Regions from separate parts of the Jeotgalibacillus malaysiensis genome, predicted to be linked through region 3. Evidence: riboswitches for the same ligand, from Rfam matches in the RefSeq annotation. Region 3 holds a riboswitch; each other region holds the start of a gene.
The links. A riboswitch is a leader RNA that binds a small molecule or an ion and turns the genes downstream of it on or off. The one in region 3 is predicted to bind S-adenosylmethionine.

Region 1 (6,668 bases), 240 kb from region 3:
TTTGAGAAGGGGAGAGATTGAATGTTTTCAGCAGGCGATCCGCCGTCTCCTGTGACCAGTTTGGATAAAAGCGGCTCACTGTCTTCAGTACTTCACGGATTTTCAGCTTGCGTTTGAAATTATTTGCTTCGCTGATCAGGCAGATATGCTGAAGCACGTTTCTGTTGTTAAAAGGTTTTTCACCGTTGATCAGCACCTGACCGCCGGAAGGTTTGATGTGGCCTGCCATCATTTGAAGAAGTGTTGTTTTCCCGGCACCATTTCTGCCAAGGAGTCCAATGATTTTCTCATCGCCAATCGCCAGGTTAAACGGCTTTAATACCTGCTTGCTGCCGTAATGCTTTTCTAATTGCTGCACTTCAATTTTCATTTAGGGTCACCCTTTCGAAGTAGTGTATTCAGCTCACTCTCACTAATCCCCAGCTTTTCCGCCTCAGTTTTTAAAGGAACAATATAATCGTGATAAAAACGATCCTTTCGCTTAGAGAGAATAATCTCCCTTGCCTGATCTCCGACGAACATGCCAATGCCTCTTTTCTTAAAAAGAATTTCCTGCTCCACAAGCTGATTGATTCCTTTAGCTGCTGTAGCCGGATTGATCTGATAAAACTTTGCGAATTCGTTAGTGGATGGAACACGATCTCCGATGCTGTATGACCCTTCAAGGATGCCTGACTCAATCGTTTCGGCGATCTGCTGGAAAATCGGAACATCTTCTCTCAGTTTGTAGTCCATATTATCGCCTGCCTCGTTGGTTAGTTACTTATGTAATTAACCATAAAACCAAAAGGTGAATTAGTCAATAGGTTTCTTGGAAAATATTTTTTTTTTGGGGAGGGTGCGTGCAGGCTGGTTCGTAGAAAAACAGCTGATTTTCGGAGAATGGAAGGTGATGTTCAATGAAAGACACGTGTGGTTCTTAGAATAGAAGGTGCTCTTCGGAGAAAAAACGGCTTGGTCCTCAGAAAAGTGTAATTAGCCCTACGCCCAAATCTCACTACATAACAAAAACCGCACCCTTTAAAGGATGCGGTTCATCATCTTATTTTGCTTCTTCAAATGCAGGGTCGTGAAAAGGGTGAGCAACCCAGCCTTCTTTTTCAATAAAGAGGCGAACGGCCACGACTTCGCGCTCATCAGTCAGTGTGAAAAAATGAGGAGTATCGACCGGTACAGAAATCACGTCACCAGGTGCAAGGTTTACATCAAAATAGCCTTTTTCTTCACTTTTAATAATGAAAATACCTGATCCGGCAGTGATTGCACGGACTTCGTCTTCTGTGTGTGTATGCACCTGCTCAAACTTTTTCAGCAGATCTTCAAGACCCGGTGTCTGTTCATTCAGTGAAATCACATCCCAATTATGATAACCGCGGCGCTCAGCCAGTGAGCGGATCTCGCCGTCAAATACTGAAAGAACAGTTTCCTTATCTTCATCAGAAAGTGCTGTCACACCCTGAAGTGCTTCCGGAAGCTTTGCAGTATCCCACTTTTCATATAATACGCCCTGGTCAGACAGGAATGCCTGAACCTGCTCTTCGCCTTTAATAACTTCCTGAGTATCTCTGATTGTAATTGTCGCCATTTTTATCTTCCTCCCTGAGTGTGTAGTCGCAGTGCTAAATGTGTCTCAAATAGAAATTCAAATGCTTCAAGGTGCTTTTTTGCTTCAAATGCATTTTGTCCCCAGACGGTGATGCCGTGATTGCGGATTAATACACCAAATATATTTTCATCAATCTTTTCTGCCAAAAGGTCTGCAAGATCCGGAATATGAGCTGGATTTTCGATAATCGGCACCCGCAGAACAGCATCTTCTTCCCACAGATTGAATGCTTTAATGAGTTCCTGATGCTGAAAAGTAATTTCTCCTTTTTCAGCGTACAGCTCGGAAATGACATTATTGCTTACTGTGTGAACGTGAAGGGAGCAGCCGGCATCTGTCAGTTCATACACCTTTTGATGTAAAAGCGTTTCAGCTGAAGGCTTCAATCCCGTTTGTTCAACGGGCTGGCTGTTCCGGTCGACTAACAGGAAGTCTTCATCAGTCCGCTGATACTTATCCTTACCGCTTGCTGTGACTAAAAATTCAAGCGGGTCATCGGATACTTTGATCGACAGATTGCCGCTTGTACCCGGAAACCAGTATCTTGCACCAAGTGCCTCTTTAACATCTGCAAGCTCCTGCCAGCGGGCTTCAAGATCAAGTGTTTTCAACGGTGTACAACCTCCTTGGACTGTTCAAGATAAGTGACTACTTCATCAAAATGAGTAAAACGCTTATAAGGAAGGTTCAGCTCCCTGCATTTTTCCTCCAGGTAATCACCACAGACAAATACAAGATCAGCAAGCTTTGCTGCCTCCAGGTCTGTGACAGAATCACCAATGACAATTTTCTGTACATGCTCATCAACAAGCTCTCTGATGATGCTCGGCTTACAACAACCACAGTCATTTGAGCAATGTTCATCGCATGGATGCGGCCAGGTGATTCGAATTGTATTTCCCGAAAAATCACTACCGTTGCAGTAAAGCTGATTTTCAAGGTCATATGGTTTTAGCATAGGCTTTACGAAAAAGTCGATGCCGCCGCTGACGATGTTCAGGGGAACATTTTCCTTTCTTGTATAGCTGACAAAATCCCTGAATCCTTCCCGAATTTTCGCTGTTTCGACAACGTATTGAATGATCTCGTCTTTTAATGAAGAAGGGAGGGTTGCGAACATTTTTCCTACACCTTCACGGATCGATATTTCCTGGGAAAGAATCTGATCTTTAATCGGCTCCCAGCCCGGTGGATCAAAGTGCTGCATGATGGAAATAATGTTGTCGGATTTTGTAATCGTGCCATCAAAGTCACAAAAAATTACGCTCGGCATGCGCTCACCCCCACAATGCAAGTGCCTTTTCAAGCTCGGCTGATTTAGCAGCAGCGTCTTCTAAAGTGCCGCCGGCCTGCACTTCAGCGATCGCATCACGGAACGCTTTAGCCCCGGCTGCCGCACCACCCGGATGACCATGGATCCCGCCGCCTGCATTAATAATGGAGTCTTTACCGAAGTCCTCAATCAACTGAGGCACTAACCCCGGGTGAATACCTGCTGATGGCACAGGGAATGCACGCTTCAGGCGGCTGTCAGAGGTAAGTGCATCTCTGATTGCAAATGTCTCAGCTTTTTCCATCGCCACACTGCCATATGGAGAAGGGAATAGCACGAAATCTGCACCCGCGAGACGAAGCAGTTTACCGAGCAGCACCTGATTAGAAATCCCGTAAAGCGGTGAAGCCGTAAAAGCGCCGGATACAGCAGGATGCGCCATAATCGGTACATCGATATACGGATCCTCAGCCAGACTCTGCAGTGTATCAAGCCCGTAAGCGAATACGTTAAACAGAAGTGCATTTGCGCCCAGCGAAACTGCTTTTCGTGCCTTTTCTTTTAAATCAAATGTTCTTCCTGAAAGATTCACTGCATATAACGTGCGGTGACCTGTGCGCTCATATTCTTCATTCAGCACCTTCACACCACGGCGGATCCGATCCTCAAAAGGTGTGAGCGGATTATCAAATAAAATCTCATCATCCTTTACAAGGTCAACGCCACCTGCAGCCTGTGCGCGCAATTGTTCTTCAAAAAGATCTGTTCCACGTCCGATCATGCCCTTAAAAATACTCATCAGCAGCGGGCGATCGTGTACGCCAAGCTTATTTCTGATTGATTCAATCCCGAACTGTGGACCGGGGAACTGCTGCTCAAGTGCTTCATCAAGTTCAATATCAACAAGCTTTACTTCACCATCAAGTGAAAGCTTTCCAAAAATTGTGGTCAGGATTGCCGGAATATCAGCACTGAAATTTGCTGCCGGATAGGCGATTTTAATCAGTCCAGCCTTACGCTCACCTAAGTGGCCGGCTGCTGCTGAAGGTGACGTTTCACTGACAGCAACAACCTCACCCTTATGCTTTTTCAATTGCTCCTGATCAACCGCCGGCAGGTCCGTCCATGAACCGACCGTCAGTCCAAGTGCGATAGACTCAGCCTTTTTATCTAAATTTCCTTTTGCATCATGTACAAGATAAGTCGCTGTAATTTTTGACATTATAGACATCCTTTCAAAAAACAGAAATGAAAAATCCGCTCCCAAAGAGGAAGCGGACATCTAAATGAACGTTCTTCCTCTTATCCTTCAGCTGTCGCTGTGAGAATTAGCACCTTGAATCAGCGGTAAATCGCTGAAACAGGTTGCCGGGTTTCATCGGGCTCGCCCCTCCACCTGCTCTTTATAAGAGTTTATACGTATTCGGTTGGTTTTAAAATCATGTACCGAATTATGTCAGAGATCTTCAAAAACGTCAAGCCGATTTTTCAGAAAATTATATTATTGTGCTTTTAGTTTATGAGTAATATTGTGTTTGTCTCATATAATTTGGCGGGTGATTTCCGCTTCAGGGGGACGCTTTCCGCGGCCGGGCGGTGAGCCCGCAGGCTTCGCCATGCTCTGTCTCACCTGTCCCTTCCTGCCACAGGAGTCGCCCCCTTACGCTCCAATCACTCGCTGTGCAGATATCAAGAATTTTTTACAAACTAAAAAGTATGAGAAATAATTGATCAACCAACTATATATACTTTTTAAAGATAACTAAGCTGTTGACCGGAGTGTAAGGCGGCGACTCCGGGACGATTAGTGGGAAGCTGAGACCCCGCAAAGCGAAGCTTGAGGAGGCTCAGCAACCACCGTCCGGAAAGCGTCCGCCTGAAACGCAGGTCAACAGCGGTTCCCAGAAGCCCTCAAAAATAATTTTTAAAAAACTCATTGACAAAACGTCACTCTATTCCGTAAACTTGCAATTATGAATTCGAAATAACCAATAACAACCAACTACATATACCACTCTTATCGAGAGTTGGCTGAGGGAATTGGCCCTATGAAGCCCGGCAACCGGCCCGCTGTATACATTCAGCAGGGACACGGTGCTACATCCAACAGACGTAATGGTCTGAGAGATAAGAGGTCGAATCAGTCTAATTCTGCCTCTTTCTATCTTAGAAAGGGGCTTTTTATTGTTTAAAAAGGAGCGTGAAACAATGGGTAAGGCAGAACGGTTGAAAAAAGCACGGCCGCCGGTACAGAAAAATACACACGAGGGCAGACTCCCGCCAGGTCAAACGCTGACAGAAAAATTTCCGATTCTGCATGAAGGCGAGGTCCCTGAATACAATCTTGCTACATGGGATTTCACGCTGTTTGGTGAAGGTGTAACTAAAAAGAAATTCACATATGACGAGCTCATGCAGCTGCCGCAGACGACGGTTGTAAAAGATATTCACTGCGTCACAAGGTGGTCGCGATTTGATAATGCTTTTACAGGCGTCACAATCAGAGATCTGCTGAAAGACTTTGAAATTCCTGAAGGCACGAAGCACGTTATGATTTATGGAGATCATGATTATGAAGCCAACTTACCACTTGAGGATCTATTAAAAGATGACATTCTGCTCGCTCACTCCTTTGAAGGAAAGCCGCTGACAGCGAAGCATGGTTATCCATTCAGACTGGTCGTACCGCATCTGTATTTCTGGAAGAGTGTGAAGTGGATCAGAGGAATCGAGTTTTTACAGGAAGACCGCCCGGGGTTCTGGGAGCGTAACGGATTCCATAATTACGGTGAAGTATTCAGAGAAGAACGTTTTTCAGGAGAGGACTTAGACATTCCTAAAGATGAGTGGCATAAAAAAGAATTCGATTAAAGGAGAGGAACGTTAATGACAAATGTACGTGAGCATGTGTATGAACCATTTACTGATCAGAGTGTCCTCGTTTATTTAAAAAATAAGGGACTCATCACTGATAAAGAGCAGGTAACGTGTAACGAAGTTGGAGACGGGAATCTGAACTACGTGTTTATTGTGAAGGATCTGAAAACTGACAAATCACTCGTTGTGAAGCAGGCGCTGCCTTATGCAAAGGTTGTCGGTGAAAGCTGGCCGCTCTCGCTAGACCGTGCACGCATTGAACGTCAGGCACTGCAGGAAGCAGCAAAATATGTACCGGCGCTTGTACCGGAAGTATTTGATTATGACGATGACTATGCAGTAACGGTGATGGAGGACCTGTCAGATCATGTGATTCTCAGAAAAGGACTGCTTGAAGGGAACTTCTACCCCCACATTTCAGCACATATTGGCTCATACCTTGCAGAAAATCTGTTCAACGCCTCTGATGAAGCACTTGGACCGGTTGAAAAGAAAAAGCTTGCACGCCAGTTTGTAAATCCTGACCTGTGTGACATTACTGAAAAGCTCGTTTTCACAGATCCTTATCAAAATGCTGAATCGAATTCCTACCCTGAAAGCCTTCAGGAAGTAGTGGAGTCACTGTGGCAGGACGATCGTCTAATCTTTGAAGTCGCAAAATTGAAAAAACAATTCCTCACTGAAGGAGAAACATTGCTTCACGGAGACCTTCATACAGGCAGTGTGTTTGTAACGGAGGAGTCTACAAAAGTGATTGACCCTGAATTTGCATTTTATGGTCCGGCAGGATTTGATATCGGTGCATTCATTGCCAACCTGACGCTCAACTATATCGCACAACAGGAAAGAGCGGATGAAAATAAGCGTACTGAAATCAGTGAGTACCTGCTTGAGGCAATTGAACAGACGTGG
Region 2 (6,668 bases), 1.1 Mb from region 3:
AATCTGTTAACCTGGTTGAAGTTCTTGTTGATGCGAAAATTTCATCTTCAAAACGCCAGGCGCGCGAAGATGTAACAAATGGCGCTGTCTACATTAATGGCGAGAGAGTACAGGACCTTGGCTTCGACCTTGACGACTCAGTCAGACTCGACAACGAATTCACCATCATCCGCCGAGGTAAGAAAAAATACTTTATGATTCAATACGCATAATCCTTAAAAGCATCCGATTTAATCGGGTGCTTTTTTAATTCCATTTTAATGTTTAAAAGATACACTTAGCTGTCCTCCACTGGAAGGTCAGCGTTTTACAATGAACTTTGTTTAAAAAACCCAGTGGAAGGAAATGTTAGTACTATTGAGTTAAGGAGGTTTTTTAAAATGGGAGAATCATTTATCGATCAATATATTATTAACCAGTCATACTGGCTCGAAGACGGCGTGCCTGATGCAGAAAAACTGACTGATAACCATGAAACAGATATTCTGATTGCAGGAGCCGGTATCGCCGGCATCACAGCAGGACTGTTACTCGTGAAAGAAGGATTTAAAGTAACCATTGCAGATGCAAACCGGGTCTTCCAGGGCACGACAGGATATACAACGGCAAAAGTGACTGCACAGCATGGGATGGTATATGATCAATTTCTTTCTCAGCATGGAAAGGAAAAGGCGAAGCTTTATTACGACGCAAATACAGAAGCAATGAACTGGATGAAGCAGCAAATCAGTGAGCATGAGATTGACTGTGATTTTAGTATCCAGGAAGCAGGCATCTACACAATAGATCAGCCTGAACAGCTTGAAAAGGAGTGGAAAGCTTATCAGACGCTTGGCATAGAGGGGGAATTCACAGATGAAATGCCTTATGATATCGGAGCAGCGGCGGTATTAAAAATGCCGAATCAGTTTCAATTCCATCCGGTTAAATATTTAAAAGCGCTGCTGAATGAATATATCAAGCTCGGTGGAAAAATTTATGAAAAAACCAGATTACTCGATGCTGATGAACACAGCAATGGGGTAGAAGCTAATACAGAAGATGGGTATGTAATCAAAGCAAAAAAATTGATTGCAGCAACTCACTTTCCTTTTGTTGATTTTAAAGGGCTCTATTTCTCAAGGCTCAAGCCTGAACGTTCTTATACATCAGCGGCGATCGTTGATGATACTTTTGCAGAAGGTATGTATATCAGCGCGGAAAACCCGACAAAATCGATCAGAACGACTCCCTATAAAGATGGTAAAAAGCTTCTGATCATCGGAGGAGAAGGTCACAAGACAGGTCAAAATGATGTTGAAGGCAGCAGGTATCAGCGGCTGGAATCGTTCGCTAAAGCAAAATTCGGTGTAACAGACTTTAAATACAGATGGTCCTCACAGGATTTATATACAGTGAGCGGGATCCCTTATGCCGGACTTGTGACAGGTCATCATGACCACATTTATATTGCGACCGGTTTTAGAAAATGGGGCATGACAGGCGGAACTGCAGCTGCACATATTATCAGGGATTTAATTACACATAAACATAATCGTTTTCAGGATCTTTTCAATCCGGCTGATCACGATGTATCATCATCTATTGGCACATTTGTCAGCGAAAATGCCAATGTCGGGGCTGAACTTGTAAAAGGAAAACTGAAAAGTCCTGGCAAAACAGAGGATGATATCTTAAGTGGGGAAGGCGGAATCATTAAGGATAACAGCGGTAAAACCGGAGCCTATCGTGATGAAGAAGGTAAACTTCATAAAGTCGATATTACATGTACGCATATGGGCTGTGAATGCGCATGGAATCAGGATGAACGCTCATGGGACTGCCCGTGTCACGGTTCGAGATTCTCATTTGACGGAGCCGTACTCGAAGGACCTGCTGTAACACCTTTAAAGAAAAGATAAAAAAATCCCGCTTTACTGGCGGGATTTTTCAATTCTCTAACATTATTCTTCTCCAAATGCTTCAGGCAGCATCTTAAACCCGTCAATCTCTGCATCTTCCTCAATCTCAATCATAATACATCTCTTTCCTTTATAATTGACCTGTCTGACGTATTGCAGATCCTGCGGGCTGATGGAAATATTTGCGATCATGGTCTGGATTTTAATCGACTTCGTTTTGTATTTCGGTACAATGCTGCCGGCTTTTAATTCGTACGATTCATCATCAGTGATCAGCTGGAAGGCTTCTTTTATCTTATCTCCTTCAACTTTTTCACCACTGTTCGTCAGCACGCGTTCAACATCCTTATAATCAAGCTTTGGCGGCTCGTCCTCTTCGTTCTCTTCAATTGTCGTGTTAATTTCACTATATACTTTTGCAAGCGTAGAAGGGGAAAGGCGGTCACCGACGACGCTTTTAATCACTTCTTCAAATACTGCTTTATCTTCCTGCGCAGTCATGATTTCTTCACCGTTCAGTACCTCTTCGATAAAATGAAAATCCGGTTCATTTGCTTTTGGCGCTGCGTATAATACATGATTCACATCAGAAGCGTGATTTGTAATACACGGGAATAGAAAGCCGGTCATTGGATTTTTCAGGTCGATAACCGGATCGACTTCGACCTTATATTTAAATTCTTTTTCGATATAATCAAACTGAATTTCTTTTTTTGGCTCTTCAGTTTTATTGACAGTACACAGTGTAAACGGATGGGAGTAGACTGTATCACGACTGCTTTCTTCAGACGCTTCACTTCTTTTTTTAGTCGGCTTCATGTATTCACCACGGATAAATGTAATGACAATATCCTTTTCAAAAGGGTTCTGAATCATTTTCTCGGTCATCTGAAGCATCTGTTCCTGCCAGTCTTCACCTTCTCCAAGCAATCCTTTATGTAAAATCAGCTGACTGCTGTTTTCAGCATCACGCTTAAATTTTAGCTCAAATAATTTCTCATTCATTTGACCCGTCAGTACTTTTTTAAAATTATTCATAAACAGTTCCTGCTGATCACTGTCCAGCATTTCAAATGGCTGTCGCTGGTAATGATAAATATCTGTTGATTCCTTCATAATATACACATTAAAGATATCTGAAATTCTGAGCAGATCATTATCTGTTTTTAATTGTTTGCGAATATTTGCTACATCTTTCTTATCCACTCTGTTCACTCCTAAGGGTGATATTTTACGCTACATCATATTAACATAAGTCGCTTGGAAATGTTTAAAGGACCATTATATCTTTGCACCTCTGAAACAGTCTTTAACTTAGTTATAATTACTCTTTTACTTTCTGTACAGCAGTTAAAAACATAGTTCCTAAGTGAATTGTAAATATTCCAGAAGCATAGATAAGATTTTTTAACCTGAGTTGCAGAAAAGCCATTCCCTCAATTTTCTCTTTGACATATTACTTAATTGTGTTAATATCCAGCTCCAACTACACGTACGTTTGTTAAATTAACTCTTCACCTTCCTTCAAATAGTTGGTTTTGCTGTGCAAGTATTTTTGTCCAACAGCAACTTGTAAGTGAAGGGGTTTTTATAGTCAATGTTGCTACCATGAGCATACGCTGTAAAATATCTAAACGGTTTTTAGAAGAATTTATAAAAGATCCACGTTTTAAAGGCATCAAAAAGTCTAAGGCTGGAAAACGATTTTATTACTATTTATTTAATTTAGAATTTTTCAAATTTTTGGTTGTATGATCAGGTGACTCATGTTATCGTGGTTAAAACATACTAAAACACTAAGAATTATCGGTTTTATAAATTTTTGAAGCTATATCTTATCAAGAGAGGTGGGGGGCTTGGCCCTACGAAGATTCGGCAGCGGCTCACAAAGAGACAATGCCAATTCCAGAAAAGATAAGAGAGTGGGATGAATGATTTCTAAACCCCTCTTCTTATTTGGAAGAGAGGTTTTTCTATATCCGTAGAAAGGAGTCGACTATGACTAATACAGCTGTTACCTATGATAATTTCACTGGAGATCCGTTCAGTAATCTAAACGCTGATGATCAGACGAAAGGTGCTCTTGAGGTCCTCAGATGGGCTTACAAAGAGTATGACTCTATTACGTATGCCTGCAGTTTTGGAGCGGAGGGAATCGTACTCATCGATCTGATTGCAAAAGTGAAAAAGGATGCAAAAATCGTATTTCTCGATACCGGTATTCATTTTAAGGAGACATATGACCTTATCGAAAAAGTGAAGCAGAGATACCCGGCGCTTCAAATAGAAATGAAAAAGCCGGCCCTGACACTTGAAGAACAAGCAGAGGAACACGGTTCCGCTCTATGGAAAAGAAATCCTGATCAGTGCTGCTTCATCCGTAAAATTAAACCTCTTGAAGAAGCTCTTGATGGAGCAGAGGCGTGGGTTTCTGGACTGAGACGGGAGCAGTCGCTCAGTCGAAGCAATACGAATTTCGTTAACAAAGATGAACGTTTCCAATCGATAAAGGTATGCCCCCTTATTTACTGGACATGGGATGACGTCTGGTCTTATATCCGACTAAATGGGTTGAATTACAATGATTTGCATGATGAAGGGTATCCGAGTATCGGATGCATTCCATGTACATTTAAAGCAGAAAGTGGTGGTCGTGATGGCAGATGGAAAGGGATGGAGAAAACGGAGTGTGGACTCCATACAGGTGGTCAATCGTGATAAAGGAGAGTGGAGAAATGAGTAAAGTCTATATCGTAGGTGCAGGTCCAGGAGATGCGGACCTTATCACTATTAAAGGATTAAAGGCGATCCGGCAGGCAGACGTGATTTTGTACGATCGGCTCGTGAATCAGGATCTGCTGGAAGAAGCAGGTAGCGACACCCGTCTTGTCTACTGCGGTAAGAGTCCGGATCACCATTCATTAACCCAGGAAGAGATTAACACACTGCTTTGCGATTTCCAGGCGCAGGGGCTGACAGTCACCAGGCTGAAAGGCGGCGATCCATTCGTATTTGGACGTGGCGGGGAAGAAGCGGAAGTGCTGGCCGCACGCGGTATCCCTTTTGAAGTCGTACCAGGCATCACCGCAGGTATTGCAGCTCCGGCTTACGCGGGAATTCCAGTAACTCATAGAGAACACAGTTCTTCTGTTGCATTTATCTCAGGCGTAAGCAAACTCGGAATGGAGGATGAAGTGTACTGGGAGCATGTCGTGAAAAGTATGGATACTCTCTGCATTTACATGGGCGTCAGGAAACTGCCGGATATATGTGAAAGGCTGATCCGTCATGGAAAACCGGTAACGACGCCGATTGCGCTGGTCGGTTGGGGAACGACGGAATGGCAGGAGACGGTTACAGGAGAACTCGACACGATTGTAGAAAAGGCGGAACACATAAAAAATCCGGCCATTATAGTCGTCGGAGAGGTGGTCCGCTGCAGGGAAACCATCCAGTGGTTCGAAAAGCCCACAGAAGCGAAAGAAATGGAGGTCTCAGGATAAGATGCAGGGAGTACTATATGTCAGTCACGGAAGTCGGGTTGAGGAGACGAAGGCTGAAGTGGAGCGGGTCGTGGAAGAAGCACACAAGGGTATTGATGTTGCGCTTCACAGGCTGTGCTACTTGGAAATCGCTTCTCCAGGCATAGAAGAAGGGGCAGGGAAACTGATAGCGGAAGGTGCAAAGCGGATAGCTATTGTTCCGCTGCTTCTGTTCAGTGCCGGTCACTATTATTCAGATATTCCGGATGAACTGGAGAACCTTCAGAAGAAATATCCGGATGTCACTTTTACATACGGAGAACCTCTAGGTGTACAGGGGGCTTTAATTGATGCACTCTCCGACAGGCTTAGCGAAAAAGGATCAACGGATGCATTTCTCCTTGTAGCAAGAGGAAGCACGAATCCGGCAACGGAACAGGTGATGGAAACGATCAGGGAACACCTTGTAGCGAAAACCGGAAGCAGGCATGGAGAGGTTTGCTACCTTGCTGTTCTGGAACCGACGTTTGAACAGGGACTGGCGGACGCAGTTAAAAAGCATCCAGAAGGTCTCATCGTACTCCCCTGTCTCTGGTTTACCGGCAGACTGATCCGGCACATTGAAAAGGAAGTGGGGATTTTGAAAGAGAAAGGTTGTAATGTCCACACAGCTCATTACCTCGATAACCACCACTTCATCATCGAACTCCTTCGGCAACGGGTTCAGGAATCTTTGGAAAAAGAACCGTACACTCCCTTGATGAAGGAGGATACAGACCATGAGTCATTTGCCGCTCACCGTTAACATGAAGGGAAAGCGGGTCGTCATTGTCGGAGGAGGTACTGTCGCTGAAAAACGGGCGAAAAAACTTCTGGACGCAGAAGCTTCGATTACGATAGTGAGTCCTGAAATAACGCCGGGCCTGGGCCATCTGGCAGGAGAAGAACGTTTTCATTGGAAACGAAGAACGTTTGAGCGAAGTGATATAGAAGGGGCTTTTCTCTTAATAGCCGCTACCGGTAACCGGCATGTGGATGAAGAAGTGAAGAAAGCCGGAGAGAATGTGCCGCTTGTAAATATTTCCGGAGAGGCAGATGCCGGGAATATACACTTCCCTGCTCACTTCTCCCGCGGCCGACTGTCCATTGCCGTATCTACCGGCGGGGCGAGTCCGGCTCTTGCTGCGCGTATCAAGAACCGTCTCGAAGAAGAGTATGACGAAGATTATGCGGCTTACCTCGACTTTTTGCATGTTTGCCGAACGAAAATTAAAACATCCGGTCT
Region 3 (6,668 bases):
GGTTTATATTCCCGTGACGTTTCTCTCCATTGTGAAAGCAGCAAATAAAAGGCGACAAACATGCTTGCAAACGTCACGATCCCATGAATGATGTACCATGCTCCTATTTCCTGACGTGCATACGGTGCACCGAGTTCAGGGTCAAGTTCAAATACGCGGTAATGTAAGTGGTGAAAATCATTCGTAGCCACCATGAAGAGACTGATGACAGGCACAAGGAGAATCAGCAGATACCGTTTACGAAAAATATTAATTCCAAGATACTGCATGATAAATAATAACCCGAGCGGCGCTGAGATCGGCATCCCTATGTAAAGAATCGTATTCCAGAATTTCAGTTCTTCAAGAGAAGTCGAAAGCAGACTGAATGCTGTCCCGAAGCAGTAAATACTGATGAGTAAGGTGTATAACACGAATATATAAGCGATATTTGTATATTGATGACGTTTAAAAAAGACGTAAAAGCTTAAAAATAGATTCAGTACACCGGAAGTGCAGGCAAGGGTAATATAAGCAGACAATTCCATCGTCACAGTCTGGCACCTTCTTTACAGGAGACTTTTAAATTCACTTTAGCATATGGGATGTGAGATAGGGGGCTTTTGAACTATTTTTATTCACCTGATAAATGTAAGATGTATGATTGCAGCTGCTAGGTCTGCCCATTTAATTGAACATCCTCACTTGTAGTCATGTCGATGACAAATCCATTTTTCAACAAGACCTTTTGCGAAGCAATATGCTGATCAGTCGTTTGTGCAGTCAGTTTTTTCAATCCTCTTTTGCGCATGTCATGGATCAGCAGTTCCAAAGCTTTACTAGCCACTTCTTTTCCGGCGTAAGCTTGAGCAATCCTGTACCCAACACTTCCTGAGTGCTCTTCATAAGTGAGGTCTGTTACATTAATTCTGCCCACAATATTATTCCCTTCACCTTTGATCAAAAAGAATAACCCATCACCAGCCGCCTGTTCATCAAGCAATGCCTGATGATGCTGCGCAAAAATCTCTGGCCTGAAATAATGATCTCCACGATCTGGCACCATACTGCTGAAATATGCGCGGTTTTCCTTTTCAAATTGAAGAAGACTTAACGTATCTGATGCCTGCAAAGGTTCAATGCTGATATTCATGTAAATGCTCCTATTCCCTTCACTCGTTTCAACAAATCTTCTTCAAAACGCAGCTGATAAATATCAGGCATGGCGAGTTGTCTCCAGAAGGCGAAATCATAGTGAGGATCGAAATACTGCATGATCAGCACCATGATGTTCCCGTGCGTCCCAATCGCAACATGCTGTCCTGCATACTCCTTCAGCACATGCTTCATTGCCTTCACACCTCTTTGCTGCGCAGCCAGATTCGATTCCCCTCCTTCCCAGGAAAATGAAGGATTCTCCCACACTTTTGTGATCGCTTTGTTAAAATCTTCAGCGGGCTGAGCCGTTAGTGTTCGTTCTTTGAACCCTTCAACTATTTCAATCTCACTTCCTATATAACCAGCAATTCCTTCAACTGTTTGAACCGCCCGTTTGTAAGGACTTGATAAGACTGCATGAATGTTTTCGTATGTTAAGCACCCCGTCACTGCTGCAGCGTCCTTCACTCCTTTTTCGGACAAGGGACGATGCATTTCATCCGGTGTGTAGTGTGAGTGGGCGTGCCTGATCAGATAGATCGTTGTCAATGTTATTCAACTCCAATATCGTCATTGAAAAAATGATAAAAATAAAAGTAAAATACCTAATGAAACAATAACTTTGCCGCCATTTTTTTGACCTTTTTCAATCAATCTGAATCCTGACATGGTGATCCATCCAGCAAGCGAGATCATTGCAATCAATGATAGCCACGTAATTTCATTGAAGATCAGGCTTGGAATTGTTGTGAAGATAAAAAGCCCCAGAAAGATAGTTTCTGTTATGTTGATCAACTTTTTCATAGTTACCCTCCACCTGAAATATCGCAATCAGTCATTTATTATTATTCTGACACGATAGGGTATAAATGTATATTTATTTTTCTATATTATGGTATACAAAAACGCCTGGTTACAATGTTCCAGACGTTTGATCATGTATGTTATTTAGCCGCTTCACTACTAGCCCGATACTCTTCTCTGATCCGTTTCCTCACCCGGCCAATCAGATTTTCAAATCGCAGCTGATCAGTTTCTGATAAGCCGTCAGGATGTTTGGGAAGGAATAAGATCTGTGCTCTAGACATAAAGAGGTAGTAATTTCTCTGGTCCTCACCGATCCGGATGATACCATCCCAGTCAAATGCAATCGTTGAGTATTGCATCTTTCGAATGACTCCTTCTGCGTCTAGTTCAAATTCGACAGGGCCAACAGCATTGTCCATATTTTTCCCTCAAACTGTTTCCTGACACTTTTAATCGTTGTTTTTTCAAGCGCTGGCGGCACGAAGACACCGGTAAGAATAATCAGCAGAATCCCGACAATTGCACCTGGAAAAGAGCTGAATAAGTTAAGAGTAAGAGAGAGGATAAGGACCGTCAGCAGCATGATCAGCGTGGCTCTTTTTTTATAGCTGTTCAGCTCATCAGTAAGTGCAAGCCGCTTGATCTGCATATCTATATAGTCCTGAGTCGTATAATTTGCCTGAAATTTCATCATTCGTTTGTTGAATCACCTTTCTTCGTTGTGTCAGTGTCACCGTAACATAGGTGTGCAGTGCTGTGACAGGGGTATGTTGTGAAACTTAGAATATGTTCTTTTACATATGGTACAATCAATACAAATAATTGGAAGGTGTGGTTACATATGAAAAACGTTAATATGACAGAGGTTAACGGACGCTAATACGGGCAGCTTTTTGAATGCCCGACATATTGAAACATATAGGAGGAGCATTCTTGTTAAATAACACTGGATTTAATTTATGGGCAAATAGCTATGATCAGACGGTAAAGGTGAGTGAAGAAAGTAATCTGTACCCTTTTGCCGGCTACAAAGAAATTCTGAATACGATTTTTAACACTGTGATGAACCAAGAAAACGCTGAGGTCCTTGATATCGGTTTTGGGACAGGCGTGTTGACGAATAAGCTGTATGAGAATGGACATCTGATCGACGGGATCGACTTTTCATCTGAAATGATTTCGATTGCGAAGAAAAAGATGCCTGAGGCCAACCTGATTGAGTGGGATATCTCAAATGGTCTGCCACCTGCACTTCAGGAGAAAAAATACGATTTTATTGTGAGTACGTATACACTGCACCACCTGAATGATGAAGAAAAGGTCACGTTTATCCGTGAGCTGTTATCTCATTTAAAAACAGGCGGTCAGCTGCTGATTGGTGATATTGCTTTTGGTAAAAGGGATCAGCTTGAGAATTGTCGTAAGGCGCATCTTAAGCATTGGGATGAAGATGAGTTCTACTTTGTCGCTGATGAATTAAAGGCGGCATTGGACGGCGTTTGCAAATGCGATTTTCACGAACTTTCGCATTGTGGCGGCGTGATGGTGATCACTGCTTAAAGACATTTCACCCTGAAAATGGTACAATATAATCAATTAAATAAGGTTATCAAGAGTGAACGAGAGTACTGGCTCAGTGACTTCACAGCAACCTGCCCATAAGGTAAGGTGCTCCCACCAGCAAAGCGCAGGCTTTGGATGATAACGAACGGACCATGGTCCCTGTTGCATTCATTGCAGCAGGGATTTTTTCGTTTCTCTTGATTCTTATTTAAAAATTTGGAGGAGAGATGAAGATGAATGCTTCAGGAATGTTGAGAGGGTACGCTTCAAAGGCTATGCCGAATGATGCGTACTTCGCGCACGTCACAAAGACCATGGAGAAGCAATTGAAGCAGTGGGATTCGGATTATGAGCTATTTGTAAATACCACAGATGGTTACCAAATCGCAGTTTTACTTGGGGAAAAGCGTTACGCATCAGCATTGAGTGTTGAAGAATGGGATACCCTTCAGCAAAACGCTCCCTTTTCAGTAGACCGGGCAATTTGGCAGCAGCTGCAGGAACAGGGTCTTGAGGTGAAGACTGGGTTTGGGGACTATATTGAGAAGGTGTTCGGGGGTTTTATGAGTAACTAAGTTAGCGTCTGCACTTTGGGGCGGAGGTTAACGGGCCACCCGTCTCCAAAGTGTTTTATTTTTTACCCCAGTTCCTCATCCCGCTCTCACTCCCATTTAGCATCATCTGATAATAAACCCATCACATATTTCTCATAAACTTCTGCCAGCCGTGCCTCAAGCATTGAGCCCTATCTAAAGACTCTCACGCCACATCCGGTTCTTCATCTAAAGCTGATTTCATTGCTAAAAGCACTTCTTTATCAAATGTTTTCTGAGCAATTTCAGGATAGGACAGAGCACTGATAATAAAATTGTAAACTTCTGAATGTCTCTGCGCCTCATCCAGCAGGTTCACCACGTTACACCCTAAAGCAACGAGCGCACCCTGCCTTAATACTTCCGCTTCCTTTTCATGCAAAAACATCGTCTCAGCATCCACTTCAGTAAAAAGAAAACGTTCAAAATCAACCGGTTCATAGTCAATGTTATGAGCGAACCCACCATAGCTTCTGGTCATGTCATGGTACATCCAGAGAATGTGGCCGATTGTTTCCCGACACTCTTTAAAATTGTCTGGGGTTAGTTTAAATGGCTTCCTCATGGAGTTTCCTGCTTTCATATGAATGTGTACTGCCGGGACGGAGGTTAAAGGGTCATCTCATGACCATCTCACCTCCGTCCCTAAATCACACGAAACATTTTTACCATTATACACCAGCGTATAGAACGTGTAATGATTAAGGTTGATGAATGATTACATATCAATTCAGTAGATAGTTGGAAAACAGCCTCCTCCCCTTGCACTTTCATCCAAATCCTATTAAAGTATATAAAGACCAAAGTCAAGCGAAACTAGTCATTGATGATTTTATATAATATGTTGGGAACGTGTTTCCTCTATAGAAAGGGTTCAGATAGATATGAAAGATAATTTCTGGCATGAGTTGCCGCGCCCATTTTTTGTGCTTGCACCGATGGAAGCAGTGACAGATGTCGTGTTTCGTCATGTTGTCAGTGAAGCAGCGAGACCTGATGTGTTTTTTACGGAGTTTACGAATTCAGAAAGCTATTGCCATCCGCGCGGAAAAGACAGCGTGAAGGGTCGTCTCACTTTTACAGAGGATGAGCAGCCGATTGTTGCGCATATCTGGGGTGACAAGCCTGAATATTTCCGCCAGATGAGTATCGGGATGGCTGAGATGGGCTATCGCGGCGTGGATATTAATATGGGCTGTCCTGTACAAAACGTTGCAGCAAACGGAAAAGGATCAGGACTGATCCGTCATCCGGAGACTGCGGCTGCTATTATTCAGGCGGCAAAAGCAGGCGGTCTGCCTGTCAGCGTGAAGACACGTCTCGGCTATACGAATGTAGATGAGTGGCATGACTGGCTGAAGCATATTCTTGAACAGGATATCGCCAACCTGTCGATCCACCTTCGGACGAAAAAAGAGATGAGCAGTGTGCCGGCGCACTGGGAGCTGATCCCTGAGATCAAAAAGCTGCGCGATGAGATTGCACCACATACGCTTCTAACAATCAACGGTGATATCGAGGACCGTCAGATGGGCCTTGAGCTTGCTGAGAAGTACGGAATTGACGGCGTGATGATCGGGCGCGGGATTTTCCATAATCCTTTTGCGTTTGAAACGGAGAAGAAAGAGCATACGAGCGAGGAGCTGCTTGATCTGCTTCGTCTGCAGCTTGATCTGCATGATAAGTATTCAAGAGAGCTTGAGCCACGTGCATTCAAACCACTTCGCAGATTCTTCAAGATCTATGTACGTGGATTCCGCGGGGCAAGTGAACTGAGAAATCGTCTGATGGAAACGGAGACAACGGATGAGGTTCGTGATCTATTGAATGAATTCACAGAGAAAAATGGCGTGAATGAAGAACAGGGATTTTCGGTTATTAAATAAAGAATGAAGAGAAAAGCTGATTTGGCTTTTCTCTTTTTTTATGATCTGAAATTACTTTCCCGCAAGAAAACCCTTCACCATCTCAACTGAATCCCCTCTGTCATACCTGCCATATAACTGATCTGCCAGCCTCACAGGATCGCCGAAAAAGAATCGTTCATATAATTTCTGCCTCGAACCAAAGGCGCTCATCGACAAATCCCATGCAAGACGGAACAGCTTTACTCTTTCATAGCCATCCTGATTTGCCGACTGTAAATGATCACTGAGGACCTCTTTCATGTCTCCTCCAAAATCCTCTTCAGAAGGAATTGCCACAAGCCCGCTCGCACTAATCAGCTGTATGATTTCAATGAAGCGTGGATAGATCCGCGGGTAGTAGTTTACTGCAGCAAGCAGCGGGTTGGGGTCAGGTGTCATCGTACCCCACTGATTTATTTTGGCGTTATGCTCTGACTGAACCAAAAAGCTTTTCATTGCTTCAAGCGCAATTGCCACTTCAGAAAATTTCTCCCGGATATGCTGGTATTCACTAATATTGATGCTATCAATAATAGACTGAATAACGCCGAGAATAAACGTTGTTTTAATCACATTTTTAGATACAACCTGATGGGCAGTATGTTCAAAAATATGACTCTGGCTGTACAGAAGGTTTTTCACAATCGGACTGCCATGCAAA

Region 1: another riboswitch for S-adenosylmethionine. It lies ahead of LG330_RS16745 (2,3-diketo-5-methylthiopentyl-1-phosphate enolase); the one in region 3 lies ahead of LG330_RS17970 (hypothetical protein).
Region 2: another riboswitch for S-adenosylmethionine. It lies ahead of LG330_RS12620 (phosphoadenylyl-sulfate reductase); the one in region 3 lies ahead of LG330_RS17970 (hypothetical protein).

What each region holds. Positions count from the first base shown of each region.
Region 1 is NZ_CP085252.1:3,221,638-3,228,305, reverse strand. Features, by position in the region: gene LG330_RS16770 (ABC transporter ATP-binding protein) at 1-370, opposite strand, end outside; gene LG330_RS16765 (GntR family transcriptional regulator) at 367-735, opposite strand; gene LG330_RS16760 (acireductone dioxygenase) at 1,043-1,585, opposite strand; gene LG330_RS16755 (methylthioribulose 1-phosphate dehydratase) at 1,588-2,217, opposite strand; gene LG330_RS16750 (2-hydroxy-3-keto-5-methylthiopentenyl-1-phosphate phosphatase) at 2,214-2,879, opposite strand; gene LG330_RS16745 (2,3-diketo-5-methylthiopentyl-1-phosphate enolase) at 2,884-4,101, opposite strand; SAM riboswitch class I at 4,179-4,291, opposite strand; SAM riboswitch class I at 4,894-5,013, shown strand; gene LG330_RS16740 (sulfite oxidase-like oxidoreductase) at 5,088-5,750, shown strand; gene mtnK (S-methyl-5-thioribose kinase) at 5,766-6,668, shown strand, end outside.
Region 2 is NZ_CP085252.1:2,351,549-2,358,216, reverse strand. Features, by position in the region: gene tyrS (tyrosine--tRNA ligase) at 1-212, shown strand, start outside; gene LG330_RS12630 (FAD-dependent oxidoreductase) at 381-1,901, shown strand; gene LG330_RS12625 (DUF4317 domain-containing protein) at 1,944-3,107, opposite strand; SAM riboswitch class I at 3,734-3,822, shown strand; gene LG330_RS12620 (phosphoadenylyl-sulfate reductase) at 3,900-4,619, shown strand; gene cobA (uroporphyrinogen-III C-methyltransferase) at 4,637-5,404, shown strand; gene LG330_RS12610 (sirohydrochlorin chelatase) at 5,406-6,188, shown strand; gene LG330_RS12605 (NAD(P)-binding protein) at 6,163-6,668, shown strand, end outside.
Region 3 is NZ_CP085252.1:3,461,129-3,467,796, forward strand. Features, by position in the region: gene LG330_RS17935 (diguanylate cyclase) at 1-527, opposite strand, end outside; gene LG330_RS17940 (GNAT family N-acetyltransferase) at 653-1,132, opposite strand; gene LG330_RS17945 (histidine phosphatase family protein) at 1,129-1,686, opposite strand; gene LG330_RS17950 (hypothetical protein) at 1,708-1,941, opposite strand; gene LG330_RS17955 (YcxB family protein) at 2,082-2,303, opposite strand; gene LG330_RS17960 (hypothetical protein) at 2,327-2,638, opposite strand; gene LG330_RS17965 (class I SAM-dependent methyltransferase) at 2,878-3,504, shown strand; SAM riboswitch class I at 3,548-3,652, shown strand; gene LG330_RS17970 (hypothetical protein) at 3,741-4,082, shown strand; gene LG330_RS17975 (hypothetical protein) at 4,267-4,581, opposite strand; gene LG330_RS17980 (tRNA dihydrouridine synthase) at 4,985-5,986, shown strand; gene hpaB (4-hydroxyphenylacetate 3-monooxygenase, oxygenase component) at 6,038-6,668, opposite strand, start outside.